DNA from 4 places in the Streptomyces sp. JL2001 genome. Region 4 is predicted to be linked to each of the others. Evidence: riboswitches for the same ligand, from Rfam matches in the RefSeq annotation. Region 4 holds a riboswitch; each other region holds the start of a gene.
The links. Region 4 has a riboswitch for cobalamin ahead of ACE1OA_RS31415 (energy-coupling factor ABC transporter permease). Riboswitches for the same ligand answer to the same signal wherever they lie in the genome.

Region 1 (6,949 bases), 2.2 Mb from region 4:
TGATGGCGTACCTGTGGCTGGGCGCGCTCCAGGAGTCGCTCGTCGAGACGCTGATGCCGTAGGCGCCCCCGGGGGAGCCCGCCTGGCGCGGCGCTCCCGGGCGCTCCCCGGCGGTCCATGTCCTGCCCCGGCCGCCACCGGCCGTCCCGTCGGTCCGAAGCGGGGCCGACGGGACGCTTCCGGCCCCCCGCACGAGCCTCTTCCGTTCGCTCAGCGGACGCTCAAATCCGGATAACGAATACGTCACCAAAGTGTTCTAGCTTGCCGTGTTGAGTCCTCTTCGTCCGCTTCTTCCTGTGGCGTGCGCCACAGTAGTGCCCGTCGATCGACGTTTCACGCGTGATAAATCTTCACGACCGCCCGGGGACGCCACCCCTGTCCCCGGGGGCGCTCGAGCCGGCTGACCGCCGGTAGCACTCCATTCCACATCCGGGGGGATCAGGACCTGATCCGCGGCCAGACGCAGTCGGCGCGGATCAGCATGGAGAAAGGCGCACCACCATGACCTCAGTGCAGGTCGACAAGCAGCACGACGGCACCGACGGGGCCGTGGGCGGCGGCGAGGGCTACCAGCGTGGCCTCGGCGCCCGGCAGATCCAGATGATCGCCATCGGCGGTGCCATCGGCACCGGACTCTTCCTCGGCGCGGGCAAGGCCATCTCCAAGGCCGGCCCCAGCCTGATCCTGGCCTACGCCATCGCGGGCCTGGTCATCTTCTTCATCATGCGGGCCCTGGGCGAACTGCTCATGTACCGCCCGGTGTCGGGCTCCTTCTCGGAGTACGCCCGCGAGTTCGTCGGCCCCTTCTGGGGGTACGTGACCGGCTGGACGTACTGGCTCTTCTGGGTCGTCACCGGCATCACCGAGGTCACCGCGGCCGCCAAGTACATGGCGTTCTGGACACACGGGAGTTTCCCGCAGTGGGCCTTCGCGCTGATCTTCACCGTCATCCTCTACGGCGCGAACCTGATCTCCGTGAAGCTCTTCGGTGAGCTCGAGTTCTGGTTCTCGATGGTCAAGGTCACCGCGATCGTCGGCATGATCCTCATCTGCGCCGGCATCCTCACCATCGGCTTCTCCGACGCGGCCGAGACCGCCTCCGTGGCGAACCTCTGGAACGACGGCGGCTTCTTCCCCAAGGGCCTCGGCGGCACGCTGATGACCCTGCAGATCGTGATGTTCGCCTTCCTCGCGGTCGAGCTGGTCGGCGTCACCGCCGGCGAGTCCAAGGACCCCAAGACCGTCCTGCCCAAGGCGATCAACACCGTCCCGTGGCGCATCGCCGTCTTCTACGTCGGCGCCCTCATCATGATCCTCTCGGTCGTGCCGTGGTCGGAGTTCCAGCCGGGCGTCTCCCCGTTCGTCGCCGCCTTCGAGAAGATGGGCCTCGGCATCGGCGCCGCCATCGTCAACTTCGTGGTGCTGACCGCCGCCCTGTCGTCCTGCAACTCGGGCATGTACTCCACCGGCCGGATGCTGCGCGACCTCGCGCTGAACGGCCAGGGGCCGAAGTTCCTCACCAAGCTCACCGCCAACGGCGTCCCGCTGCTCGGCACGACGGTCTCCGCCGCGCTGATGCTGGTCGGCGTGTGGATCAACTACGTGGCGCCGGGCAAGGCCTTCGACTACGTCGTCTCCTTCGCCACCATCTCCGGCATGTGGGCCTGGATCATGATCCTGGTCTGCCAGATCCGCTACCGCGCCAAGGCGAACCGCGGCGAGCTGCCCGAGTCCGGCTTCAAGGCCCCGGGCGCCCCGTTCACCAGCTGGTTCGCGCTCGCCTTCATCGGCATGGTCATCGTGATGATGGGAATCGACCCCGACTCCCGCGTCGCGCTGTGGCCCGGCGCGCCGGTGTGGGCCCTGATCATGGGCGTCTCGTACCTCGTGCTGAAGGCCCGCAACCCGCAGGGCGCGGCGTTCGTCAAGCGCTCCTGATCTCCGCCGTCTCGGCATTCGGGCCGTCGCGTACCACTCCTCGGTACGCGGCGGCCCGCCCGCTTATCCTGTCGACCATGCTGACCATCACCCGGGCCCTGTACGACCAGATCGTGGAACACTCCCGCGCGGACCACCCCGACGAGGCCTGCGGCGTGGTCGCGGGCCCGGCCGGCACCGGCCGCCCCGAGCGCTTCATCCCGATGCTGAACGCCGCGCGCTCGCCCACGTTCTACGAGTTCGACTCGGCCGACCTGCTGAAGCTGTACCGCGAGATGGACGACCGGGACGAGGAGCCCGTGGTCATCTACCACTCGCACACGGCGACCGAGGCCTACCCGTCCCGCACGGACATCTCCTACGCGAACGAGCCCGCCGCCCACTACGTGCTCGTCTCCACCGCGGACACGGACGACGCCGGCCCCTTCCAGTTCCGCTCCTTCACCATCGTCGAAGGCGTCGTCACCGAGGAAGAGGTCCAGGTCGTCGAGGCGTACGCGCAGACCCCCGGAGCCTGAAGCGCCTCAGCCCTCCGCACGCCGACGACGTGATGAGAGACTGACCGGACATCAGGGCGGCAGGACCCAGGAAGCCGGTGCGAATCCGGCACGGTCCCGCCACTGTGACCGGCTCCCGCCCCGGGAGCCGGAAGCCAGGAACTGACCTGCCGCCTTCTCACCACCGACCGGGGACGTGGAAATCCCCGTCAGGAGGCACGTCCGTGTTGACCCGGCGCCGTTCACCGCTGCCCGCCCTCGTCCTTCTCCCGCTGCTCGCCGCCTGCTCCGCGCCCGCCGCGCAGCAGCCCCCGGACCCGAAGGCCGCCCCGGGATTCCCCTACACCGTCGCCAACTGCGGTGTGCAGACCACCTACCAGGCCCCGCCGCGACGTGCCGTGACGATGAACCAGCACGTCACCGAGGTCATGCTGGCCCTCGGCCTGGAGAAGTCCCTCGTCGGCACCGCCTACCTCGACGACCGCGTCCTGCCCGCCTACAAGAAGGCGTACGACTCCGTCCCGGTGCTCGCGAAGGAGTACCCGTCGAAGGAGGCGCTGCTCGCCGCCGGCCCCGACTTCGTGTACGGCGGCTACGCCTCCGCCTTCGACGCCAAGGCCGGCCGCGGCCGCGACGACCTCAAGGCCGCGGGCATCAGCACCCGGCTGAACACGGAGTACTGCCCCTCCGGCGCCTCCTCGCTCACCGACCTCTACCGGGAGGTCGACGAGGTCGCCCGCACCTTCGGCGTCCCCGAACGCGGCCGGAAGTGGACCGCCGAGGCCCGCAAGACCGTCGCCGCCACCGAACGCCGCCTGAAGGACGTGCCCCCCGTCTCCGTCTTCGTCTACGACAGCGGCGACAAGACCGCGTTCACGGCCGGCGGCACCGGCATCGGCAACGAACTGATCACCCGCGCCGGCGGCCGCAACGTCTTCGCCGACCTCGCCAAGCCCTTCGGCGACGCGACCTGGGAACAGGTCGTCGCCCGCCGGCCCGACGTGATCGTCATCTACGACTACGGCTCCACCACCGTCGAACAGAAGAAGAAGCGCCTGCTGGAGGACCCCGCCCTCCGCGACGTCCCGGCGATCAGGAACCAGCGCTTCGCCGTCATGCCGCTCTCGGACACGGTCCTCGGCGTCCGCGTCCCCGCCGCCGTCGACAAGCTCGCCGCCCAGCTCCACCCGGACCGGTGACCGCGCCCCCGAAGGGGGACGCCCGGCAGCCCGCGCACCCGCCCCTCCGGGTGGGCGCGCGGGCCGCCGCACGCCCACCCGCCGCCGCCCCCGTCCCGTACGGGCTCGTCGTCGCCGGCCTCCTCGCCGCCCTCGCGTGCGCCGTCGTCGCCGGGGTCGCGCTCGGATCCGTGACCATCCCCGTCGCCGAGGTCACCCGCATCCTCACCGGCGACGCCGCCCCGTCCCCGTTCCGCACCATCGTCCTCGACGTCCGGCTGCCCCGCGTCCTGCTCGGCGCGGTCGTCGGCGCCGGCCTCGCCGTCGTCGGCACCGTCCTGCAGGCACTGGTCCGCAACCGCCTCGCCGACCCCTTCCTCCTCGGGATCTCCTCCGGGGCGTCCACCGGCGCCGTCCTCGTCCTGGTCCTCGGCATCGGCAGCGGCGCCGGCATCACCTCGACGCTCGCCCTGCCCGCCGGCGCCTTCGCCGGCGCCCTGCTCGCCCTGGTCCTCGTCTACGCGCTGGCCCGCCGCGGCTCCACCATGACCGGAGCCCGGCTCGTCCTCGCCGGCGTCGCCGTCTCCTACATCCTGTCCGCGCTGACCACCCTGCTCCTGGTGCTCGCCGGGCGGCCCGAGCACTTCCAGGAGGCGATGTTCTGGTCCCTCGGCGGCCTCGGCAGCGCCCGCTGGGACACCCTCCTGCTGCCCGCCGCCGCCCTCGCCGTCGGCGTCGGCGCGCTGCTCACCCTCGCCCGCCCGCTCGACCTCCTCCTCGTCGGCGAGGAGGGCGCGACCGTCCTCGGCCTGGACACGGCCCGCTTCCGCGCCGCCGTCTTCGTCCTGGCCTCGCTCGTCACCGCCGTCATGGTCGCGGCCAGCGGAGCCGTCGGCTTCGTCGGGCTGATGGTCCCCCACGCCGCCCGGATGGCCGTCGGCGCCCCGCACCGCCGCCTCCTCCCGGTGGCCGCGCTCGGCGGCGCGCTCGCCCTGGTCCTCGCCGACCTCGCCGCCCGGACCGTCGCCGCGCCCCAGGACATCCCCGTCGGCGTCCTCACCGCCCTCACCGGCGGCCCGTTCTTCCTCTGGCTGATGCGCCGCCGCCCGGAAGGGAGCCCGCTGTGACCGAACTGCGCACCGAGGCACTGTCGTACGGGACACGGCTGCGGGCCGTCGACGTACACGCCCGCCCCGGCGAGACCGTCGGCCTCGTCGGCCCCAACGGCAGCGGCAAGACCACCCTCCTGCGCTGCGTCTACGGCACCCTGCGGCCCACCTCGGGCCGGGCGCTGCTCGACGGCGACGACCTGCACGCCCTCACCCCGAAGGCCCGCGCCCGCCGGATCGCCACCGTCCCGCAGGACGCCTCGACCGAGTTCGAGCTGACCGTCCGTGAACTCGTCGCCCTCGGCCGCTCCCCGCACAAGCGCTTCTGGGAGGGCGACACCGGCGACGACCTGGAACGGGCCGAGGCCGCCCTCGCCCGGGTCGGCATCGCGGACCTCGCGCAGCGCCCGTACCCCGGCCTCTCCGGCGGCGAACGCCAGCGGGCCCTGGTCGCCAGGGCCCTCGTCCAGGACCCCGCCCTGCTGGTCCTCGACGAGCCGACCAACCACCTCGACATCCGCTACCAGCTGGAAGTCCTCTCGCTCGTACGCGACTTGGGCACCACCAACCTGCTCGCCCTGCACGACCTCAACCTCGCCGCGGCCTACTGCGACCGGCTCTACGTCCTGCAGGACGGCCGGATCGTCACCCACGGGCCGCCCGCGGAGGTCCTCACCCCCGGCCTGCTCGCGGGCGTCTACGGCGTGGACGCCGAGGTCGTCCCGCACCCCGTCACCGGCACCCCGACCGTCCTCTACCTCCCGGCCGGGCACCCCGCGTCCACCAGCCGAGCATGAGATGTCCGTCATGTGAGATCACATTCCGGAACCCGGACCGGGAATCGATACGATGACCGCATGGTTTCCCATGACGTGAGCGAACAGACGCCGGGCACACACCTGCCCGCCCCGGTCGCTGACGCTCCCTTCGCCTCCGCGTTCCTCGGAGTCTTCGGAGGCGGAGCGGCGCGACTGCACGTCGACCTGTGCCGCGTCGCCGGCGCGACCTGTACGTCCCGCGCTGCGCTCTGACCCGACGAGAACCCGGCCCGAGCGCACATCCCCGCACCACCCCCTCCGCGCGGGGGCCCCAGCCGCGCGCCCACCACGCCCGTTCCCGACAGGAGCCCACGCCATGGCCATCGAGGTCCGCATCCCGACCATCCTCCGCACCTACACCGACGGCGCCAAGGCCGTCGAGGGCAGCGGTGAGACCCTCGCCGAGCTCTTCGCCGACCTGGAGTCCCGCCACACCGGGATCGAGGCCCGCATCGTGGACGGCGGCACCCTGCGCCGCTTCGTCAACGTCTACCTGAACGACGAGGACGTCCGCTTCCTGGACGGCATCGACACCAAGCTCACCGACGGCGACAACGTCACGATCCTGCCGGCCGTCGCCGGCGGCATGGTCTGATCCACATGCGTTACGACTCCCCGCTGGCGGCCGTCGGCAACACGCCGCTGGTCCGCCTGCCCCGGCTCTCGCCCTCGGACGACGTCCGCATCTGGGCGAAGCTGGAGGACCGCAACCCCACCGGCTCCGTCAAGGACCGCCCCGCGCTCCACATGATCGAGCAGGCGGAGAAGGCGGGCCGGCTCACCCCCGGCTGCACGATCCTCGAACCGACCTCGGGGAACACGGGGATCTCCCTGGCCATGGCGGCGAAGCTCAAGGGCTACAAGATCGTCTGCGTCATGCCGGAGAACACCAGCGAGGAGCGCCGACAGCTGCTCGCCATGTGGGGTGCCGAGATCATCTCGTCCCCCGCGGCGGGCGGGTCGAACACGGCGGTACGGGTCGCCAAGGAACTCGCGGCCGAGAACCCCACCTGGGTGATGCTCTACCAGTACGGGAACCCGGACAACGCGGGCGCCCACTACGCCACCACCGGCCCCGAGATCCTCGCCGACCTGCCGTCCATCACCCACTTCGTGGCCGGCCTCGGCACCACCGGCACCCTCATGGGCGTCGGCCGCTACCTCCGCGAACACAAGCCGGACGTCAAGATCGTCGCCGCCGAGCCGCGCTACGACGACCTGGTCTACGGCCTGCGGAACCTGGACGAGGGCTTCGTGCCGGAGCTCTACGACGCCTCCGTCCTCACCACCCGCTTCTCGGTCGGCTCGGCCGACGCCGTGACCCGGACCCGGGACCTCCTCCAGCAGGAGGGCATCTTCGCCGGCGTCTCGACCGGCGCCGCCCTCCACGCGGCCATCGGCGTCGGCCG
Region 2 (6,949 bases), 1.0 Mb from region 4:
CACCGCCAACGCGATGGCGACGACCATCTCGACCGGTGCCCTCAAGCCCAAGACGGCGGTGGCCATGTCCGCCGCGCTCAACCTGGTCGGTGCGTTCCTCTCCGTGGAGGTCGCCAAGACGATCTCCGGCGGGATCATCAACGAACAGGGCATTCGTACCGAAGTGATCTTCGCGGCGCTCGTCGGCGCCATCCTCTGGAATCTGCTGACCTGGCTGCTCGGGCTCCCGTCGAGCTCCTCCCACGCCCTCTTCGGCGGCCTCATCGGTGCGGCGGTCATGTCCGCCGGCTGGTCGGCGGTCAACGGCGGCACCATCGTCACCAAGGTCCTGCTCCCCGCGATCGCCGCGCCGATCGTCGCCGGCCTCGCCGCGACGGTGGCCACCCGGCTCACCTACCGGATCGGCGCCAAGACGGACGAGAAGTCCACGGCCAAGGGCTACCGGGCCGGACAGATCGCCTCCGCCGGTCTGGTCTCCCTCGCCCACGGCACCAACGACGCCCAGAAGACGATGGGTGTCATCACCCTCGCCCTGGTCACCGGTGGCGTCCTCGCCCCCGGCTCCAACCCTCCGATGTGGGTCATCGTCTCCGCCGGTCTGGCCATCGCGATGGGCACCTACCTCGGCGGCTGGCGCATCATCCGCACGATGGGCAAGGGCCTGACCGACCTGCGCCCGCCGCAGGGCTTCGCGGCCCAGACGAGCGCGGCCACGGTCATCCTGGCCTCCTCGCACCTCGGCTTCTCCCTCTCCACCACCCAGTCCTGCTCCGGCGCCGTGATGGGCGCGGGCCTCGGCCGCAAGGGCGGCGTCGTCCGCTGGTCGACCGCGACCCGGATGTTCGTCGCCTGGGGTCTGACCCTGCCCGCCGCGGGTCTGGTCGGCGCCGGCGCCGAGTTCCTCACCAAGCAGGGCACCTGGGGCATCGTCGCCGTCGCGGTCCTGCTGGTCGCCGGTTCCGGTGTCATCTGGGCCCTGTCGCGCCGCAAGCCGGTCGACCACCACAACGTCACCGCGGACGACCTCGACGCCGAGCCCGCGGGCGTCGTGACCACCGCGATCGCGGCGGTCAGCCCGCCGCCCGCCGGGACCGTCGCCGCCGTCGCGGACGAGGACCTGAAGACCACCATCCCCTCGCCGGCCCCCACGGACCCGGCAGCCCCCGCGGCCCCGGCCGCGGCGGTCTAAGGAACCAAGGGACACGCACGCATGAAGATCGACTGGGCAGCTCTCGGCTCCGTCTTCGGAGTCAGCCTCGTGGCGACCGTCGCCCTCGTGGGCCTGTTCACCCTCGGCATCGTCGGCCTCTCCAAGCAGGAGCAGGCCGCGGCCCAGGGAGGCTCCGCCACCCTCGCGCGTACCGGCGCGTACGCCTGCTTCGCCCTGTGCGCGGCGGCCGTCGCGTACGGGATCTATCTGATCGTCGTCTGACGCGGGACGACCCCACCGGCCGGGCGGGCCGCACCCTCGGGTGCGGCCCGCCCGGCCGTCGTGCTGTGGGGCTTCGCACACTGTCCCGCCGCAGGTCAAGGGTGAGTTGACGGGTGTTCGCACAGCGTGGTGGACTTCCGGGGCCATTACGGCGGCAGAAGAGGAAGCCCGGTGCGATTCCGGCGCGGTCCCGCCACTGTGACCGGGGAGAGCCTCCCCGGGAGTCAGGAACTCTCCCCGCCGGTCACGTCGAGCCAGGGCGCGGACCCTGAGTGAGGACACAGCGCCATGCCCGGCCGCAGTGCAGCCACAGGTGTATTCGCGTACGGCGCCGCCGCCGGTCTGGCGGCGGACCTGCTCGTCGGCGACCCCCGCCGCGGCCATCCGGTCGCCGCGTTCGGACGGGCCGCGGGCGCCGTCGAACGGCTTCTCTGGCACGACCACCGCGGGTGGGGCGCCCTGCACACCGCCGTCTGCGCCGGTGGCGCGACCGCGGCCGGCGCGCTGGCCGCACGGGCCGTACGGGACCGGCGAGCCGCCTCCGTCGCCCTGACCGCCGCCGCCGTGTGGGCCGTCGTCGGCGGCACCACCCTGGGCCGGGAGGCCCGTGCCGTCGGCGGGGCGCTCGCCGCCGGGGACCTGGACGTGGCCCGCGAGCGGCTGCCCCATCTGTGCGGGCGCGACCCGCAGTCCCTCGACGGCCCCGCGATGGCCCGCGCCGTCGTCGAGTCGGTCGCCGAGAACACCTCCGACGCGGTCGTGGGGGCGCTCGTCTGGGGCGCCGTCGCCGGGGTGCCGGGGCTGATCGGCTTCCGTGCGGTGAACACGCTCGACGCGATGGTCGGCCACAAGTCCCCGCGCCACCGGCGCTTCGGCTGGGCCTCGGCCCGGCTCGACGACCTGGCGGGCTGGCCGGGCGCCCGGCTGACCGCCGTGCTCGCCACGGTGGCCGGCGGCGACCCGCGGGGCGCCGCCCGCGCCTGGAAGGCCGACGCCGGCCGGCACCCGAGCCCCAACGCGGGCCCGGTGGAGGCCTCGTTCGCCGGCGCCCTCGGCGTACGGCTCGGCGGGACGCTCTCGTACGGCGGGCGGGTAGAGCACCGGCCGGTGCTGAACGGGGCGGGACGGGACGTGGAGGTCGCGGACATCGAGCGGGCCGTGCGGCTGTCGCGGCGCGTGACGGGACTGACGCTGGCGGCCTGTGTGGGCGGCCGGCTGATCATGGGTGCGATCAAGCGGAGGCGGATATGAGGGGCGGACTGCTGGTCGCCGGGACCACGTCCGACGCGGGGAAGAGCGTCGTCACGGCCGGCATCTGCCGCTGGCTGGTCCGCCAGGGGGTGAAGGTGGCCCCGTTCAAGGGCCAGAACATGTCCCTGAACTCCTTCGTGACCCGCGAGGGCGCGGAGATCGGCCGGGCCCAGGCCATGCAGGCGCAGGCGGCCCGGGTGGAGCCGACCGCGCTGATGAACCCGGTGCTGCTGAAGCCGGGCAGCGACCGCTCCAGCCAGGTCGTGCTGATGGGCCGGCCGGTGGGCGAGCTGAGCGCGCGCGGCTACCACGGAGGCCGGCAGCGGGAGCTCTTCGAGCCGGTCATGGCGTGCCTGGAGGAGTTGCGGGGCACGTATGACGCCGTGATCTGCGAGGGGGCGGGCAGTCCGGCCGAGATCAACCTGCGGCGCACGGACATCGTGAACATGGGCATCGCGCGGGCCGCACGGCTGCCGGTGCTCGTGGTCGGCGACATCGACCGGGGCGGGGTGTTCGCCCAGTTCTTCGGGACGACGGCCCTGCTCGCGCCGGAGGACCAGGAGCTGATCGCGGGCTATCTGGTGAACAAGTTCCGCGGCGACGTGACGCTGCTGGAGCCCGGGCTCGACATGCTGCACGGGCTGACCGGCCGGCGGACCTTCGGCGTCCTGCCGTACGCCCACGGCCTCGGCATCGACGAGGAGGACGGACTGCGGGTCTCGATGCGCGGCGCGGTCCGCGAGTCGGTCGTGGCGCCGCCGGTCGGCGAGGACGTCCTGCGGGTCGCGGTCTGCGCGGTGCCGCTGATGTCCAACTTCACGGACGTGGACGCGCTGGCGGCCGAGCCGGGCGTGGTGGTGCGCTTCGTGGACCGCGCCGAGGAGCTCGTCGACGCGGACCTGGTGATCGTGCCGGGCACCCGAGGGACGGTGAAGGCACTCGCCTGGCTCCGCGAGCGCGGCCTCGCCGACGCGCTCGCGCGCCGGGCCGCGGAGGGCCGCCCGGTCCTCGGCGTCTGCGGTGGTTTCCAGGCGCTCGGGATCCGGATCGAGGACGAGGTCGAGTCCAAGGCCGGGGCCGTGGACGGGCTCGGGCTGCTGCCGGTCCGGGTCCGGTTCGCGGTCGACAAGACGCTGGCCCGGCCGGTCGGCGAGGCGCTCGGCGAGCGCGTGGAGGGCTACGAGATCCACCACGGCGTCGCCGAGGTGCTGGGCGGGGAGCCGTTCCTGGACGGCTGCCGGGTCGGCGCCGTCTGGGGGACGCACTGGCACGGCTCGCTGGAGAGCGACGGCTTCCGCCGGGCGTTCCTGCGCGAGGTGGCGGCGGCGGCCGGGCGGCGGTTCGTCCCGGCGCCCGACACGTCGTTCGGCGCGCTGCGCGAGGAGCAGCTGGACCGGCTGGGCGACCTGATCGAGGAGCACGCGGACACGGACGCGCTGCTGCGGCTGATCGAGAGCGGTCCGCCGGCCGGGCTGCCGTTCATCCCGCCGGGCGCCCCGTGAGCGCCGCCGGCACCCGGACCGGCACCATCCGCGCATCCGCCGGCGCCCACGCGCGCACCCCCGTCGGCACGCGCCGCCCGCTCGCGCGCGAGGCGCGTGCGCCCCGGGACACCCACAGCGAACCCGAAGGAAGGATCGACCGATGAGCACCCGGTACCCGTTCACCGCCGTCGTCGGCATGGACGACCTGCGGCTGGCGCTGCTGCTGAACGCCGTCAGCCCGGCGGTGGGCGGTGTCCTCGTCCGCGGCGAGAAGGGCACCGCCAAGAGCACGGCCGTCCGCGCGCTCGCGGACCTGCTTCCGGAGGTTCCGGTGGTGGCGGGCTGCCGGTTCAGCTGCGACCCGGCCACGCCCGATCCGGCCTGCCCGGACGGGCCGCACGAGGCCGCCGCGGCCGCCGCCCGCGCCGCGCGCATGGTGGAACTGCCGGTCGGCGCCTCCGAGGACCGGCTGGTCGGCGCCCTCGACATCGAACGGGCCCTGGCCGAGGGCGTGAAGGCGTTCGAGCCCGGGCTCCTCGCCGACGCGCACCGTGGGATCCTCTACGTGGACGAGGTCAACCTCCTCCACGACCACCTGATCGACCTGCTGCTCGACGCCGCCGCCATGGGCTCCTCGTACGTCGAGCGCGAGGGAGTCTCGGTGCGGCACGCGGCCCGCTTCCTGCTGGTCGGGACCATGAACCCCGAAGAGGGCGAGCTGCGGCCGCAGTTGCTGGACCGTTTCGGGCTGACCGTCGAGGTCGCCGCGTCCCGCGAGCCCGAGCAGCGGGTCGAGGTCGTGCGGCGCCGACTGGCGTACGACGACGATCCGGCCGCCTTCGCGACGCGCTGGGCCGACGAGGAGCGCGCGCTGCGGGACCGGATCGTCGCGGCCCGGGCGCTGCTGCCGGCCGTGGTCCTCGGCGACACCGCACTGCTCCGGATCGCCGCGACCTGCGCCGCGTTCGAGGTCGACGGCATGCGCGCGGACATCGTGATGGCCCGCACCGCCACGGCGCTGGCCGCGTGGGACGGACGGACGGACGTCACCGCCGAGGACGTGCGGCAGGCGGCCCTGCTCGCGCTCCCGCACCGCAGGCGGCGCAATCCCTTCGACGCGCCCGGCCTCGACGAGGACAAGCTCGACGAGACGCTGGACCGGTTCCGGGACACGGACACGGACACGGACGACGACGACCCGGATCCGGGCCCGGGCGACGGCGGCCCCGGCGGAGGCGGGGGCGGGGGCGTACCGCCGCAAGGCGAGGGGCCGGAGGCGGCCCCGGAGAGCACCGGGTCGGACGAGGGTCCGGCGTCCGCTCCCGCGCCGGGCGGGTCCGGCGCGGGCGAGCGGGCCGCCGTCAAGGCGGCCGAGCCCTTCCGGACGAAGATGCTCAGCGTGCCCGGGCTCGGCGAGGGTGCGGCCGGGCGCCGCTCCCGCGCCCGTACCGAGCACGGCAGGACGACCGGCGCCGTGCGCCCCCGGGGCACGTTGACGAAGCTGCACCTGTCGGCGACCGTGCAGGCCGCCGCGCCGCACCAGAAGGCCCGCGGGCGTACCGGTGCCGGGCTGGTCGTCCGCCGGGACGACCTGCGGCAGGCGACCCGCGAGGGCCGCGAGGGCAACCTGGTGCTGTTCGCCGTGGACGCGTCCGGTTCGATGGCGGCACGGCAGCGGATGAGCGCCGTCAAGGGGGCCGTGCTCTCCCTGCTCCTGGACGCCTACCAGCGGCGCGACAAGGTCGGTCTGATCACCTTCCGCGGCCGGGACGCCGAGGTGGCGCTGCCGCCGACGTCGTCGGTGGACGCGGCGGCCGCCCGCCTCGAACAGCTCCCGACCGGCGGCCGTACGCCGCTGTCGGCCGGGCTCCTCAAGGCGCACGACGTGCTGCGCGTCGAGCGGCTGCGCGACCCCTCGCGCCGGCCCCTGCTCGTCGTCGTCACCGACGGCCGGGCGACCGGCGGCAAGGACCCGGTCGCGCTGGCCGCCCGGGCCGCGCGGCTGCACGCCGCGGAGGGCACGGCGGCCGTCGTCGTGGACTGCGAGACGGGGCCGGTGCGCCTCGGGCTCGCCGGGGATCTCGCCCGTGAACTGGGCGGCACCGCAGTGACCCTGGACGAGCTGCGCGCCGACTCGATCGCCGGACTCGTCAGGGACGTACAAGCCGGACACGCGACCAGGAGGGCCGCTTAATGCCACAGGGACAGCCGACCGTCGTTCCCGACGACGGTCTGACCACCCGCCAGCGCCGCAACCGTGCGCTGGTGATGGTGCACACCGGCGTCGGCAAGGGGAAGTCGACCGCCGCCTTCGGCATGGCGCTGCGCGCCTGGAACCAGGGCTGGCCGGTCGGGGTGTTCCAGTTCGTCAAGTCCGCCAAGTGGCGGGTCGGCGAGGAGAACGCCCTCAAGGCGCTCGGCGAGACGGGCAAGGGCGGCCCCGTCACCTGGAACAAGATGGGCGAGGGCTGGTCCTGGATCCAGCGCGAGGTCGCCGAGGGCGAGCAGTCGCACGAGGACAAGGCTCGCGAGGGCTGGGAGCAGGTCAAGCGGGACCTGGCCGCCGAGGCGTACAAGTTCTACGTCCTCGACGAGTTCGCCTATCTGCTGCACTGGGGCTGGATCGACACCGCCGAGGTGGTCGAGGTGCTGCGCGACCGGCCGGGGCAGCAGCACGTGGTGATCACCGGCCGCAACGCGCCCCAGGAGCTGCTGGACTTCGCGGACCTCGTCACCGACATGTCGAAGGTGAAGCACCCGATGGACGCGGGTCAGAAGGGCC
Region 3 (6,949 bases), 5.1 Mb from region 4:
TGCGGTGCCCGCCGACGTCTACTGGGGCATCCACTCGCTGCGCGCCCAGGAGAACTTCACCGTCACGGGCCTGCCCATCTCGGTGTACCCGCGGCTCGTCGAGGCGCTCGCCGCCGTCAAGGAGGCCGCGGCCCTCGCCAACGAGGAACTGGGGCTGCTGTCCCCGGAGAAGGCCCGCGCCATCGTCGCCGCCTGCCGGGAGATCCGCGCCGGGCGGCTCCACGAGCAGTTCGTCGTGGACGTCGTCCAGGGCGGCGCCGGCACGTCCACGAACATGAACGCCAACGAGGTCGTCGCCAACCGCGCGCTCGAACTCCTCGGCCACGCCAAGGGCGAGTACCAGCACCTGCACCCCAACGAGGACGTCAACCTCAGCCAGTCCACCAACGACGTGTACCCGACCGCCGTCCGGATCGCGGCGATCACGTCGGTGCACGGGCTCCTCCAGGCCACGGCAGTGCTCCAGGACGCGTTCGCGGCCAAGGCGTTCGAGTTCCGCGACGTCCTGAAGATGGGGCGCACCCAGCTCCAGGACGCCGTCCCCATGACGCTGGGCCAGGAGTTCTCCACGTACGCCGTGATGCTGGACGAGGACCGCAACCGGCTGGCCGAGGCCGTCGAGCTGATCCACGAGATCAACCTCGGCGCCACCGCCATCGGGACGGGGCTCAACGCCCCGGCCGGCTACGCCGAGACGGCCCGGCGGCACCTGTCCGAGATCACCGGCCTGCCGCTGGTGACCTCGCCCAACCTGATCGAGGCCACCCAGGACTGCGGGGCGTTCGTCCAGCTCTCCGGTGTCCTCAAGCGCCTGGCGGTGAAGCTCTCGAAGACCTGCAACGACCTGCGGCTGCTCTCCTCCGGGCCGCGCGCCGGCCTGAACGAGATCAACCTGCCCGCCGTGCAGGCCGGTTCGAGCATCATGCCGGGCAAGGTCAACCCGGTGATCCCCGAGGTCGTCAACCAGGTCGCCTTCGAGGTGATCGGCAACGACATCACGATCACCATGGCCGCGGAAGGCGGCCAGCTCCAGCTGAACGCCTTCGAACCGGTCATCCAGCACGCCCTGTCGAAGAGCATCACCTCGCTGCGCGCCGCCTGCCTCACCCTCGCGGAGCGCTGTGTCTCGGGCATCACCGCCAACACCGAACAGCTGCAGGCGACCGTGCGGAACTCCATCGGTCTGGCCACCGCCCTCAACCCGCACATCGGCTACACCGCGGCCACCGCCATCGCCCAGGAGGCGCTGCGGACCGGGCGGGGAGTCGCCGAACTCACGCTGGAGAAGGGGCTGCTGCCCGCCGAACGCATCGCCGAGCTGCTCAGCCCGGAGCGGCTGACCGGCGCGACGCCGCACCGCGTGTAAGAAGGCATGTCGCCGGCGGCGATTCCCGGCCAACTCGCCTCCGGGGCGGCGGACCCGCCCGCGGGCCGACTAGGGTGGCGGCCGCAATGGGTTCGCGCCCGTCCGCCGGACGGGACGCGTCGTAAGAGGGAACCCGGTGGGAATCCGGGACTGCCCCGCAGCGGTGAGTGGGAACGACCGCCGTCATACGCACTGGACCTGTACGGGTCCGGGAAGCGACGGCCACTAGGTGTCCGCCTCGGAGAGAGGTGGGTGTGCCCGCGAGTCCGAAGACCTGCCCGCTGCCCGCGCGCGACCGTTCGCGCGCGGACATCCCGGTGACCTCGAGGGCGGGTCGGCGTACAGAGCGGGCGAGCCGCCCCGAACCGACGTGCATGCATCCGGCATGACACGGCGGGCGGCCACGGTCCGCTCGTCCACGCACCCCTTCGCGCCCTCGTCCCGTCGCCGGGACGCATGGAGACACGCTCGCGAAGGAGAGTTCCGTGACGACAAGGGCGACACGAAGGGCCGCGGCGACGGCCACCCTGTACGGGTACCCCCGCCAGGGCCGGGGCCGCGAACTGAAGAAGGCCGTCGAGGGCTACTGGCAGGGCCGGGTCGACGCCGAGTCCCTTCACCGGACCGGCCGGGACCTGCGGCGAGCCACCTGGATGCAGCTCGCCGACACCGGCATCACCGAGGTGCCGACCGGCGACTTCTCGTACTACGACCACGTGCTCGACACCAGCGTCATGGTCGGCGCCGTGCCCGAGCGCCACCGGGCCGCCGTCGCGGCCGACCCGCTCGACGGCTACTTCGCGATGGCGCGCGGCACGCAGGACGTGGCGCCGTTGGAGATGACGAAGTGGTTCGACACCAACTACCACTATCTGGTCCCGGAACTCGGACCCGACACCGTCTTCACCGCCGACTCCGCACGGCAGGTCGCGGAGCTGCGCGAGGCGCGGGCGCTCGGCCTCACCGCCCGGCCCGTCCTGCTCGGCCCCGTCACCTACCTCCTGCTGGCCAAGCCGGCTCCCGGCGTCCCCGACGACTTCCGGCCGCTCACGCTGCTCGACCGGCTGCTGCCGGTGTACGCGCAGGTCATGGCCGACCTGCGGGCTTCGGGCGCCGAGTGGGTGCAGCTCGACGAGCCCGCCCTCGTCCAGGACCGCACCCCGGCCGAACTGAACGCGGTCGCCCGCGCCTACCGCGAGCTCGGCGGGCTCACCGACCGGCCCCGGCTGCTCGTCGCCTCCTACTTCGACCGGCTCGGCGCCGCGCTGCCCGTCCTGGCGAAGTCCCCCGTCGACGGCCTGGCCCTGGACTTCACCGGCCCCGCCGCCGCCAACCTCGACGACCTCGCCGCGGTCGGCGGGCTGCCGGGCAGGCGACTGGTCGCCGGAGTCGTCGACGGGCGCAACATCTGGATCAACGACTACGAGAAGTCCCTCGCCCTCCTCGGCACCCTGCTGGGGCTCGCCGGGCGGGTCGACGTCGCCGCGTCCTGCTCGCTGCTCCACGTGCCGCTCGACGCCACGGCCGAACGGGGCATCGACCCCCAGGTGGCGCGCTGGCTCGCGTTCGCCCGGCAGAAGGCCGGCGAGATCTTCACCCTCGCCCGCGGTCTGTCCCGGGGCACCGGGGCGATCGCGGCCGAACTCGCCGCCAACCGCGCCGCCCTCGCCTCCCGTTCGACGTCCGCGCTGACCCGCGATCCGGCGGTCCGGGCCAGGGCGGCAGCGGTCAGGGACGCCGACCTCAGGCGCCCCCAGCCGTACGCGCTGCGCGCGGCCGCCCAGCGGACCGGGCTCGGTCTGCCGCCGCTGCCCACGACCTCGATCGGCTCCTTCCCGCAGACCTCCGAACTGCGCGCGGCCCGCGCCGACCTGCGGGCGGGCCGGCTCGACGCGGCCGGATACGAGGCGCGGATCGAGGCCGAGATCCGCGAGGTCGTCGCCTTCCAGGAGCGGACGGGCCTGGACGTGCTCGTCCACGGCGAACCCGAACGCAACGACATGGTGCAGTACTTCGCGGAGCAGCTGACCGGGTACCTCGCCACCCGGCACGGCTGGGTCCAGTCGTACGGCACCCGGTACGTCCGGCCGCCGATCCTGGCCGGGGACGTCTCGCGCCAGGACCCGATGACGGTCCGCTGGACCGCGTACGCGCAGTCCCTGACGCGGCGCCCGGTCAAGGGGATGCTCACCGGGCCGGTCACCATGCTGGCCTGGTCCTTCGTCCGCGACGACCTGCCGCTCGCCGACACCGCCCGGCAGGTCGCCCTGGCGCTGCGCGACGAGGTGGCCGACCTGGAGGCGGCCGGCACCGCCGTCATCCAGGTCGACGAGCCGGCCCTGCGCGAGACGCTTCCGCTGCGGGCGGAGCGGCACGCCGCCTATCTCGACTGGGCGACGGAGGCGTTCCGTCTCACCACGAGCGGCGTCCGGCCGGAGACCCAGGTCCACACCCACATGTGCTACGCCGAATTCGGGGACATCCTGGCGGCGATCGACGATCTCGACGCCGACGTCATCAGCCTGGAGGCCGCCCGCTCCCACATGGCCGTGGCGGGTGAGCTCGCCTCTGCCGCGTACCCGCGCGAGGCGGGCCCGGGCGTCTGGGACATCCACTCCCCGCGCGTGCCGTCCCCGCAGGAGGCGACCGGGCTGCTGCGCGAAGCGCTGAAGGCGATCCCGGCCGAACGCCTCTGGGTCAACCCCGACTGCGGCCTGAAGACGAGGTCCTGGCCGGAGACCCGCGCGTCCCTGGAGAACCTCGTCGCGGCGGCGCGCGAGCTGCGTGCGGAGCTGCCGGGCACCTGACGCCCGGGCGCCCGCCGGATCCCGGGCCGGAGGACCCAAGGTCCTCGTACGAGCCCTCCGGCCCGGGACCCGTACGCCCCGCTTCGGTGCCGTACGACGCCCGGGAGGGTCGTACGGCCCCTCCCGGGTGTCGTACACGGTTCCCGGCCTCCGGGGGTGGCTTCACCTCTCCGGGCGAGCGGCCTGCCCCGGCCGGGGGGCACCGCGGTGAGGCGGCGCGGTTCCCGGCGGAGCGCCGCGCATCATGGGCCGACCTGTTCCAGAGCCGACGGAGAAGCATGACCTCCCCGAGCACCTCTCCGGACGACGGCCCCCTGGTCCGAGCCGGCACCCTGCTGCGTCGTCCGCGGTTGTGGCTGATGCCCACGATCCTCACGGGACTGCTCGCCCTGCTGCTGTCCCTCCTCTACATGGGCGGCGTCGTCAACCCCCAGGGCGACCTGCGGAACCTGCCCATCGGCCTCGTCAACGCCGACCGGGGCGCCCCTCTGCCCGGGCAGCAGCAGAACGTCGGGACGCAGATCAGCCGGGCGATCACCGGCGACCGGAAGAGCGTCGCGGCCGAGTGGCAGACCCTCACCCTCGCCGAGGCGCAGGACCGGCTCGACTCCGGGAAGATCTTCGGTGCGCTCGTCATCCCCGCCGACTTCACCGCGTCGGTCGCCGCGCTCACCACGGCGAACGCGACCACCCGGCCGACGATGACGGTGCTCACCAATCCCGGCAAGGGCAGTCTCGGCTCCTCTCTCGCGAGCCAGATCTCCACGACGGCCGCCCACCAGGCGTCCCGTGCGATCGGCGAGCGTCTCACGGCGGCCTCGACCGGCGCCGCGACGACCTCCACCACCCGGCTGCTGCTCGTCGACCCGGTGGACGTGGTGACCAGGGTCGGCCATCCCCTGGGCGGCCACAGCGGCCTCGGACTGAGCGCGTTCTACTACACACTGCTCCTCGTCCTCGCCGGCTTCCTCGGCGCCAACGTCATCAACAACGCCGTGGACACCTCCCTCGGCTACGCCGACAACGAGATCGGCCCCTGGCACGCCCGCCTGCCCACCGTGCCGATCAGCCGCACGCAGACGCTGCTGCTGAAGATGGCCATGACCGCCGGCATCACGGTGCTCAGCGTCTCCCTGGTGATGCTCGCCTGTGTCGTGATCCTCGGCATGGACGCGACCCATCTGCCGTTGCTGTGGATCTACTCCTACTGCGCCTCGCTGGCGGTCGGCCTCGGGGTGCAGGCCATCAACGCCGCGTTCGGCGGGGTGGGCCAGCTGGTCTCGATGTTCGTGTTCATCGTCCTCGGCCTGCCGTCGTCAGGCGCCACCGTGCCGCTCGAGGCCGTCCCCGCGTTCTACCGCTTCCTGTCGTACTTCGAACCGATGCGCCAACTCAGTGACGGGGTGCGGGCGATCCTGTACTTCGACGCCCGCGGCGACGCCGGGCTCGGCCGCGCCTGGATCATGATCGCGCTCGGCACCGTCCTGGCCCTGCTGTTCGGCTTCGCGATGACGTCCTACTACGACCGCAAGGGGCTGAAGCGGCTGACACCGCAGCCGGCCTGAACCCCCGGCCGCCCGGCGCGCGTCAGGAGGCTCCGCCGGACGAATGCTTCGCGCCGCCGTTCCCCGAGCCGCCCCTGTTGCCGTTCTCGCCCCCGGCGCCCTTCGACGCCTTCCCCGACGCCTTCTTCGGCTTCCCGGCGCTGTTCGCCGGGGCCGGCGGGTCCGCCGCGTCCACGGCAGGGTGCGGACGCGGCTCCCGGTGGCAGTAGGCCGCGACCCGCTCCTCGCCCCCGGCCGCTGTCGCGAGCCGTCGCCAGGCCGTCGATTCCAGCGTCTCGTCCTGGCCCTTGGCCTGGGTGCTGCCGGCGCCGTCGGCCTTGTCGTCGCCCTGCCCCCGCTGCCCGTTCTTCTCCCGGCCCAGTCCCACCGCGTGGCACAGCGCCTCACGGTTCTCGGCGGGAGGCGGGACCGGGTGCCGGTCCGGTCGGAAGGGGGTGGCCAGGTCCGAGGGTCCCGGCCGGCCGGTCTCCGTGCCCGCGGGGCCGGACGCCCGCTCGTGCGTGGCGGAGTCGGCGGGGCGCGGTGCGGCGGGCGGGTCCAGGAAGCCCGCGGACAGGCCTCCGGTGGCGAGGGCCACACCGCCCAGCGTGAGGCTCGCGAGGAGCCCGGCCACGACGGCCCTGAGGGCGCTTCCCGGGCACCGTGGCGCGGCGGCCGGCGACCAGTCGTCACGACGGCGCGTCGGCACGGAGGTGTGGAGGCCGGCGTCACGGGCTGCCCGGAAGGCGGCACGGGCTCCCTCCTCGGCCGCCCGGCGTGCGAGGGCGCCGCTCGCACGGCCCTCGGTGTCGGCGCGTGCGGGGACTTCACGCTCGGCGGCCTCGCGCGCGGGCCGGAACCGCGTGTCGGCACCGTTCACCGCATCCTTCGCAGGGGCGCCGTCCGCGGTGTCCGGGCTCCCGCTCAACAGTTCCCGGAGAGCCTCCTCCAGCGCCCTGTCCCACGGCTCGTCAGGCATCCGTCACCTCCCCTTCCCCTTTCCCTTCAGTTGACGGGCAAGTCGCTTCAATCCCCGATGTGCCGCGGACCGTACCGCACCGGGACGCTTGCCCAGTACCCGGGCGGAGGTGGCTCCGTCGAGACCGACGACGACGCGCAGCAGCACGGCCTCGGCCTGGTCCGGCGGCAGGCCCGCGATCAGCGCCAACGCGCGTTCCGTGGACAGGGCGTCCAGGGCCTCGACCGCGACGTCGCCGGGGGCGGGAAGCTCC
Region 4 (6,949 bases):
ACCAGCTCCACGACCGCGGACCGAGAACTCAACGCAGGGACCTTTCGAGTACGAGAGTGAGCGCGACGAGCCCGGCGAGCAGGCCGGCCGACGCGGTGAGGAACCGGCGCGAGACCGCGGCCTCGGGCACCAGGACCCGCAGCGTGCCGTCGTACCCGCGCCCCGCGAGTCCGGTCTGCAGCCGCTGGGCGCGGTCGAAGGCACGGACGAACGCGGTCGCGCCGAGCCCGGCCAGGGAACGCCAGGTCGCCGCCCGTGTGGTGAGCCCGAGCCGGGCCGCCTGCGCCTGCCGGATCCTGGCCATGGCGTCCAGGAGCAGGAAGCCGATCCGGTACATCACCAGGGCGACGTCCACGACCGGGGCCGGCACGCCCGCGCGGACGAGCCGGGGCAGTACGTCCGAGACCGGCGTGGTGAAGGCGAACAGCAGGACCCCCAGTGAGGCGGCCGACGTCCGCAGCAGCAACTCGCCCGCGTGCACAGGTCCGTCCGGAGCGAGGGCGACGAGCCCGTGGGCCCCGCCGACCTCGAACAGCAGCGGGACCGCACCCGTCACGCAGAAGCCCAGGGGGATCCGGAACGCCCGCCACAGCTGACGTCGCGGCACGCCGGCGGGTCCGAGCAGCACGGTCAGCGTGGCCGCGGCGACCAGCACGGCGCCGGGCCACGGCGGCAGGCACACCGCGCACAGGGTGAGACCGAAGCCGAGAACGGCCTTCTCGGCAGGATGACGGCGACGCCAGCGACTGCTGTGCGCCGCCGCGTCGATCGGCAGCATCCGTGACTACTCGTCGCCGGGCGGCGCGGCCGCGGGCTTCACGGACATCGCCGCCGTCGCCGCCGACTTCGCGGACGATGCCGACGGAGTGACGGCGGGCGTCGTCGTGCCGTCCGGTGTCGCCCGGGCCGCCGCGCGGGCCTCGCCCTGCCTGCGCCCCTTGCGCAGGCCGAAGTAGTACGCGAGGACACCGGCGCCGAGCGCGGCCTGGAGCGCGAACAGCGCCGACTCGATCTCGCCGGACGGCGGCTCGTAGAGCGGGCTGAACCACGGCTCGTAGTCCGGACTGAGCTCGGTGATGGCGGTCTCCGCCTCGGCGTCGGCGCCGGTGAACGGCTCCTCCTTGTGGTCGCCCAGCCCCAGCAGCAGGGGCAGTACCGCCAGCGCGGCCACCACGAGCAGCAGCAGTGAGTTGATCTTCGCGTTCCTGCTCATCGGCCGACCGCCTCCGTGGTCCCGCTCTTCCGGCCCGCGGGAAGCAGCACGCCGAGCCGGGTCAGTTCCCCCTTGCTCGACTGCGCGAGCAGACGCATCACGAGCACCGTCAGCAGACCCTCGCTGACCGCGAGCGGGATCTGCGTGACGGCGAAGATGCCGCCGAACTTCGCCAGCGCCCCGACGAAGCCGCTGCCCGGGTCGGGGAACGCCAGCGCCAGCTGCACGCTGGTGACGCAGTAGGTGGAGAGGTCGGCGACGAAGGCGCCGAAGAAGACGCTCACCATCAGCGGGACGTCGAACCGCCGCAGCAGCCGGTACGTCCCGTACCCGGCCCACGGGCCGACGATCGCCATCGAGAAGGCGTTGGCGCCCAGGGTGGTCAGCCCGCCGTGCGCCAGGAGCAGTGCCTGGAACAGCAGGGTGATGGTGCCCAGTACCGCCATCACGGGCGGCCGGAAGAGGATCGCGCCCAGCCCCGTACCGGTCGGGTGCGAGCAACTGCCCGTCACCGAGGGAATCTTGAGGGCGGACAGGACGAACGTGAAGGCACCGGAGGCGCCGATCAGCAGCGTCGACTCGGGATTGGCCTTCACCTCACGGGTCAGCGCACGGACACCGTGGACGACGAAGGGGGCGGCTGCGACGCCCCAGGCGGCCGCGTGCACAGGGGGCAGGTACCCCTCGGCTATATGCATGGTTGGGAGACCCTCTCCAGCACCTCGTGGATGGACAACGCACCTTGGCCGGTCTCCTGGCTGACGGTCATGACGCCCGGACTCCGCCTTCCCACACCGCCCGCGGTCGCCCGCGGTGGTGCAGTGGCTTCCCTGGGGACCTCCCAGGGCGTGGAGCCGGACCTCCCGATCACAGTGGCGAGGGCCGCACCGGTACTGCACCGGTTTCCCGTACACCAAGGCCCTGCGACATTAGTGCGTTGACCAGGTACATCACAACACGGTGGTGTGCCGGCACGGCCCGTGACGGGCGGCCGGGCCGCCCGCCGGGCCTCATGCCTTCCGGTAGGTGTACGCCTCCGAGGCCGCCGCCTCCACGGCGTCCAGGTCCCCGCCGGCGCTCGCCGTCACCAGGGCGGCGACGGCTCCCTCGACGAACGGCGCGTCGATCAGCCGGGCCCCCGCGGGCAGTTCGCCGTCCTCGGCGAGGAGCGCCTTGACGGTGAGGACGGCGCTGCCCAGATCGACGAGCAGGGCCACACCCGCGCCGCGGTCCGCGGCCTCGGCCGCCTCGGCGATCAGCTCCGCGCTGGTGCCGAGACCGCCGTCCGGAGTGCCGCCCGCGGGCAGGATCGGCGCGCACGGGCCGCCTCCGGCCAGACCCCGGGCGAGTGCGGCGACGGCCGCCGCCACCGGGCCGCTGTGGGAGACGAGGACGATGCCGACCTGCCCGGTCATCCCGCCGCCTCGGCGAGCGCGGCCATCAGCAGCGCGGACGAGGTGGCTCCGGGGTCCTGGTGCCCGACGGAACGCTCGCCGAGATAGCTGGCCCTGCCCTTGCGGGCCCGGAGGGGCACGGTCGCGAGGGCGCCCCGCTCGGCCGCCTCCCGCGCGGCACCGAAGGACCGGCCCAGTGCCTCGGCCGCCGGCAGGAGGGCGTCGAGCATGGTCTTGTCGCCGGCCTGCGCCCCTCCGAGTCGCGACACCGCCGAGACCCCGGCATCCAGCGCCTCGGCCAACCGGGCCCGGCTCACGGCCGGTTCGTCGCCCAGTTCCTTGCCGGTCCGGCGCAGCAGCGTCCCGTACAGAGGCCCGGACGCGCCCCCCACCGTGGAGATGAGCCGGCGTCCCGCGGTCACGAGGACGGCCCCCGGCGTCGGGGGCGGCTCCTTCTCCAGTACGGCCGTGACGGCGGCGAAGCCCCGCTTCAGGTTGGCGCCGTGGTCGGCGTCGCCGATGGCGGAGTCCAGCTCGGTCAGACGGTCCGCCTCCCGGTCGACGGCGGCCGCGGCGATCGTCAGCCAACGGATGAAGAAGGCGGCGTCGAACGCCCCGGACGCGGCGTCGGAGAATGCGCCCGGCGTGCCGGGGGAGCCGGGTGGGTCGGAGGATGCGCCGGGTGTGTCGGGGGAGTCGGGGGCGGTCGGCTCGGGCACTGCGGTCACCTCGCTGGAGTCGGCTGCGGTGGGGGAGTTCGGGAGCGCGGGAGTTCAGCGCGTCGGGGGCCGCCCGAGGCGTCACCGGCCCCAGCGCAGCGCCGCCGTCTGCACGGGCGCGTCCCACAGCCGCAGCAGTTCCTCGTCCACCTCGCAGAGCGTCACCGAGCAGCCGGCCATGTCGAGCGAGGTCACGTAGTTCCCCACCAGCGTGCGGGCGACCGGGATGCGGCGTTCGGCCAGCACGCGCTGGACCTCTGCGTTGAATCCGTACAGTTCGAGCAGAGGGGTGGCGCCCATGCCGTTGACCAGGACCAGGACCGGACCCGACGGTCGCAGGTCCTCCACGACGGCGCTCACGGCGAAGTCGGCGATCTCCCGCGAGGTCATCATCGCGCGCCGCTCGCGTCCCGGCTCGCCATGGATCCCGATTCCCAACTCCAGCTCGCCATCGGGGAGTTCAAATGTGGGACTGCCCTTCGCCGGGGTACTGCAGGCGCTCAGGGCCACCCCGAAGGACCGCGACCGCTCGTTGACCCGGCGGGCGACGGCCTCGACCCGCTCCAGCGGCGCGCCCTCCTCGGCGGCTGCTCCGGCGATCTTCTCCACGAAGAGGGTGCCCCCCGTGCCGCGCCGCCCGGCCGTGTAGAGGCTGTCCGTCACGGCCACGTCGTCGTCGACCAGGACCCTGGCGACCTGGACGCCCTCGTCCTCGGCGAGCTCGGCGGCCATCTCGAAGTTGAGGACGTCGCCGGTGTAGTTCTTGACGACGAACAGCACCCCCGCCCCGCTGTCCACCGCGGCGGCGGCCCGCACCATCTGGTCGGGCACCGGGGAGGTGAAGACCTCGCCGGCGCACGCGGCCGCCAGCATCCCCGGCCCGACGAACCCCGCGTGCAGGGGCTCGTGCCCGGATCCGCCGCCGGAGACCAGCCCCACCTTGCCCGCCATGGGGGCGTCGCGCCGCAGGACCACGCGGTTCTCGACGTCGACGGTCAGTTCGGGGTGGGCCGCGGCCATGCCGCGCAGCGCGTCGGCGACGACGCTCTCGGGCACGTTGATCAGCATTCGCACGAGTACCTCCGGGGGAGTGGAGCGGGTGAGTCGTCCAGCGGGTCGGGGCAGGGCGTGACGCGGGGGCGGTACGGCAGGTGGCGCGGCGCGGGAGGGTGCCGGTCGCCGGGCCGGGGGACGGCCGTACGGCGCCGGCACGGCAGCGCGCGGGCGCCGACCACCTGAGCGGCAGTCAGCGCGGAGGGGGCGGGCCGTCCTTCGCGGGTGCGCGTCACGCACCGATTATCGACGGCGCCGGGCCTGCCCGCACGGGTACCGCGGGTTCGGGTGCGGACAGGCGATCGGGGGTGCGGCGACGAACGGCTCCACGCTCCGTCGCGGGCAGGAGGACCGGTGGCGCCCGGACGGCGGGTGCGGGGGGTTCGGCCGCGTGTGCGTGGCCCAGAGCGTGTCAGTGACCCAGAGCCCGCTTGAGCTCCGCCTTGTCCATCTTGGAGCGGCCCTCGATGTTGCGCTGCCGGGCCTCGTTGTAGAGCTGCTCCTTCGTCGGGCCCTGCGCGCCCCGGTGGGACCGCTGCCCGCCCCGACGCGACGATGACATGTCCTCGAGGGAGGTCCGGCTGGCGGTCTTCGACTCGCCTGCGCGGGCACGTTCCTTGTTCACCGTGCGCGCGGCGATCTCCTTGGCCCGCTCGGTGCTCTCGCCGCGATCCTCGGCGCTCTCCTTGATGTGCTCGTACTGCCGCTCGCGTTTGGGGCTCGAACCACGAGGCATGACGTCTCCTTGGTCGGGTCGGGTCGGGTCGGGTCGGGTTCCGGCCGGTTCCGCGATACCCGCCGGGGGCGAGCGCATGCGCGCCGTCGGCGTCACTTCCTGCCGGCGTCCTCGTACTCGTCCTCGTCTTCCTCCTCGTCCTCCTCTTCCTCCTCCGGCTCGTCCTCGTCGTACTCGTCCTCGTACGCCCCGTCCTCCTCCTCGTCTTCCTCGTCCTCCTCGTCCTGGTCGGCTTCGCCGTCCTCGTCGTCCGCGCCTTCCTCTCCTTCGTCCTCGTCCCGGTAGCCCTCCTGACCTTCCTCGTCCTCTTCGCCCTCTTCGCCCTCTTCGCCTTCCTCTGCTTCCTCCTCCTCCATGGCCTCCTCGTGCGTCTTGACGACCTCGCCGTCGCGTATCTCGCCCCGCCAGCCCTCGGGTTCCTCGCTGCCCAGGGTCACGTGGCGGTCGAAGTGCTTCAGGTCGAGGCGCAGACGGCGGCCGCCGGCGCGCCACACGTTTCCGGTCTTCTCGAAGAAACCGGAGGGGTAGTACTCCACGACGACCAGGATGCGCGTGAGGGACGGGCCGAGTTCGTGGAAGCTCACGCAGCCGCGGACGGTGCCCTTGGCGCCATCCGAGCTCCAGACGATCCGGTCGTCCGGCACCTGCTCCTGGATGGTTGCCTTCCAGCCGCGCGTGGAGGGGCCGACCTTCACCTTCCAGTCGCTGGTGGTGTCGTCGCCCTTGGAGACGCTGCGGACGCCCTTGGCGAAGTCGCTGAAGTCCTCGAACTCCGTCCACTGGTCGTACGCGGCCCGCAGGGGCACGCCCACGTCGATGAACTCGACGATGTTGGTCGCCTTGGTGCTGCCCTTCCTGCCCTTGCCCTTCCCCTTGCCGAACAGCCCGGACGCCGCGTCCGTGACCTTGTCCTTCAGGCCGGAGAGCTTGCTGCCGGCAAAGGCCTTCAGGGGGGAGTCCCCCTGGAGCATGCGCCCGCCGATGTCCCCCAGGCTCCCGCCGTTCTGCGCGACGTCGCCCAGTTTGTCCGTGACCTCGCCGATCTTGCCGGAGGCCTTGTCGGCCAGTCCCTCGGCCTGGGCCGTGAGGAACTTGCCGAGTTCGTCCTTGAGCATGTCGAATCCGGATCTGTCCTTCGTGTTGTTCTCTGTCTTGTTCTCTGTCGTTGTCATGACCTACTCCGCGAGGACCGGGAAGACGTCTTCTTGGCCGCCGTCTTGCGCGTCGAGCCCGTCGACTTCTTGGGTGCCGTCTTCTTCGCAGGGCTTCTGGAGGCGGTCTTCTTGGGGGCGGACTTCTTGGCGGCGGTCTTCTTCGCCGGACTCCTGGACGTGGTTTTCTTCGCCGCGGTCTTCTTGGCCCCGGAACCGGAGGCGGTCTTCTTGGCCGCCGTCCCGGACGTGGTCTTCTTCGCGGCCGTCTTCTTCGCCGGAGTCTTCGCGGCGGACTTCTTGGCCGGTGCCTTCTTCGCCCGGCTCGTGCCCTTGTCGGCCGTTCCGCCGCCGCGGGACGACGACGTGGTGGAGCGCGAGCGGCTGCGTGTGCCGCTGCTCGCGGCGCGCGACGTCGACGGGGCGGCCCGCTTCCGGCGTGGCTTCTCAGCCGGCTCCGGTTCCTCGTCAGCCTCCGGCTCCTCGTCGGCCTCTGCCTCCGGTTCCTCGTCGGCCTCTGCTTCCGGTTCCGGTTCCTCCTCCTCTTCTTCCTCTTCCTCTTCCTCTTCTTCCTCCTCCTCCGGCTCCTCCGCCTCGGCGGAGGCCTCGGGGCCCTCGTCGTACTCCTCGTCCTCGTCCTGTTCCTCGTCTCCCTCTTCGCCCTGCTCCTCGTCCTCGTAGGG

Region 1: linked by a shared signal. The riboswitch ahead of ACE1OA_RS21620 (ABC transporter substrate-binding protein) and the one ahead of ACE1OA_RS31415 (energy-coupling factor ABC transporter permease) in region 4 are both predicted to bind cobalamin.
Region 2: linked by a shared signal. The riboswitch ahead of ACE1OA_RS26865 (cobalamin biosynthesis protein) and the one ahead of ACE1OA_RS31415 (energy-coupling factor ABC transporter permease) in region 4 are both predicted to bind cobalamin.
Region 3: linked by a shared signal. The riboswitch ahead of metE (5-methyltetrahydropteroyltriglutamate--homocysteine S-methyltransferase) and the one ahead of ACE1OA_RS31415 (energy-coupling factor ABC transporter permease) in region 4 are both predicted to bind cobalamin.

Annotation. Positions count from the first base shown of each region.
Region 1 covers NZ_CP169421.1:4,851,851-4,858,799, forward strand. Annotated here, with positions in the region: gene ACE1OA_RS21605 (DUF2017 domain-containing protein) at 1-62, shown strand, start outside; gene ACE1OA_RS21610 (amino acid permease) at 502-1,938, shown strand; gene ACE1OA_RS21615 (Mov34/MPN/PAD-1 family protein) at 2,016-2,456, shown strand; cobalamin riboswitch at 2,501-2,620, shown strand; gene ACE1OA_RS21620 (ABC transporter substrate-binding protein) at 2,660-3,634, shown strand; gene ACE1OA_RS21625 (FecCD family ABC transporter permease) at 3,685-4,740, shown strand; gene ACE1OA_RS21630 (ABC transporter ATP-binding protein) at 4,737-5,519, shown strand; gene ACE1OA_RS21635 (putative leader peptide) at 5,580-5,753, shown strand; gene ACE1OA_RS21640 (MoaD/ThiS family protein) at 5,857-6,135, shown strand; gene ACE1OA_RS21645 (PLP-dependent cysteine synthase family protein) at 6,141-6,949, shown strand, end outside.
Region 2 covers NZ_CP169421.1:6,017,348-6,024,296, reverse strand. Annotated here, with positions in the region: gene ACE1OA_RS26875 (inorganic phosphate transporter) at 1-1,189, shown strand, start outside; gene ACE1OA_RS26870 (hypothetical protein) at 1,211-1,432, shown strand; cobalamin riboswitch at 1,554-1,687, shown strand; gene ACE1OA_RS26865 (cobalamin biosynthesis protein) at 1,721-2,683, shown strand; gene ACE1OA_RS26860 (cobyric acid synthase) at 2,680-4,185, shown strand; gene ACE1OA_RS26855 (putative cobaltochelatase) at 4,328-6,361, shown strand; gene cobO (cob(I)yrinic acid a,c-diamide adenosyltransferase) at 6,361-6,949, shown strand, end outside.
Region 3 covers NZ_CP169421.1:1,943,054-1,950,002, forward strand. Annotated here, with positions in the region: gene aspA (aspartate ammonia-lyase) at 1-1,366, shown strand, start outside; cobalamin riboswitch at 1,451-1,650, shown strand; gene metE (5-methyltetrahydropteroyltriglutamate--homocysteine S-methyltransferase) at 1,852-4,173, shown strand; gene ACE1OA_RS08455 (YhgE/Pip domain-containing protein) at 4,452-5,738, shown strand; gene ACE1OA_RS08460 (hypothetical protein) at 5,761-6,696, opposite strand; gene ACE1OA_RS08465 (RNA polymerase sigma factor) at 6,700-6,949, opposite strand, start outside.
Region 4 covers NZ_CP169421.1:7,037,992-7,044,940, forward strand. Annotated here, with positions in the region: gene ACE1OA_RS31400 (energy-coupling factor ABC transporter ATP-binding protein) at 1-32, opposite strand, end outside; gene cbiQ (cobalt ECF transporter T component CbiQ) at 29-778, opposite strand; gene ACE1OA_RS31410 (energy-coupling factor ABC transporter substrate-binding protein) at 785-1,213, opposite strand; gene ACE1OA_RS31415 (energy-coupling factor ABC transporter permease) at 1,210-1,911, opposite strand; cobalamin riboswitch at 1,941-2,146, opposite strand; gene ACE1OA_RS31420 (PTS-dependent dihydroxyacetone kinase phosphotransferase subunit DhaM) at 2,224-2,628, opposite strand; gene dhaL (dihydroxyacetone kinase subunit DhaL) at 2,625-3,200, opposite strand; gene dhaK (dihydroxyacetone kinase subunit DhaK) at 3,408-4,400, opposite strand; gene ACE1OA_RS31435 (plasmid stabilization protein) at 4,792-5,115, opposite strand; gene ACE1OA_RS31440 (SRPBCC family protein) at 5,208-6,287, opposite strand; gene ACE1OA_RS31445 (histone protein) at 6,284-6,949, opposite strand, start outside.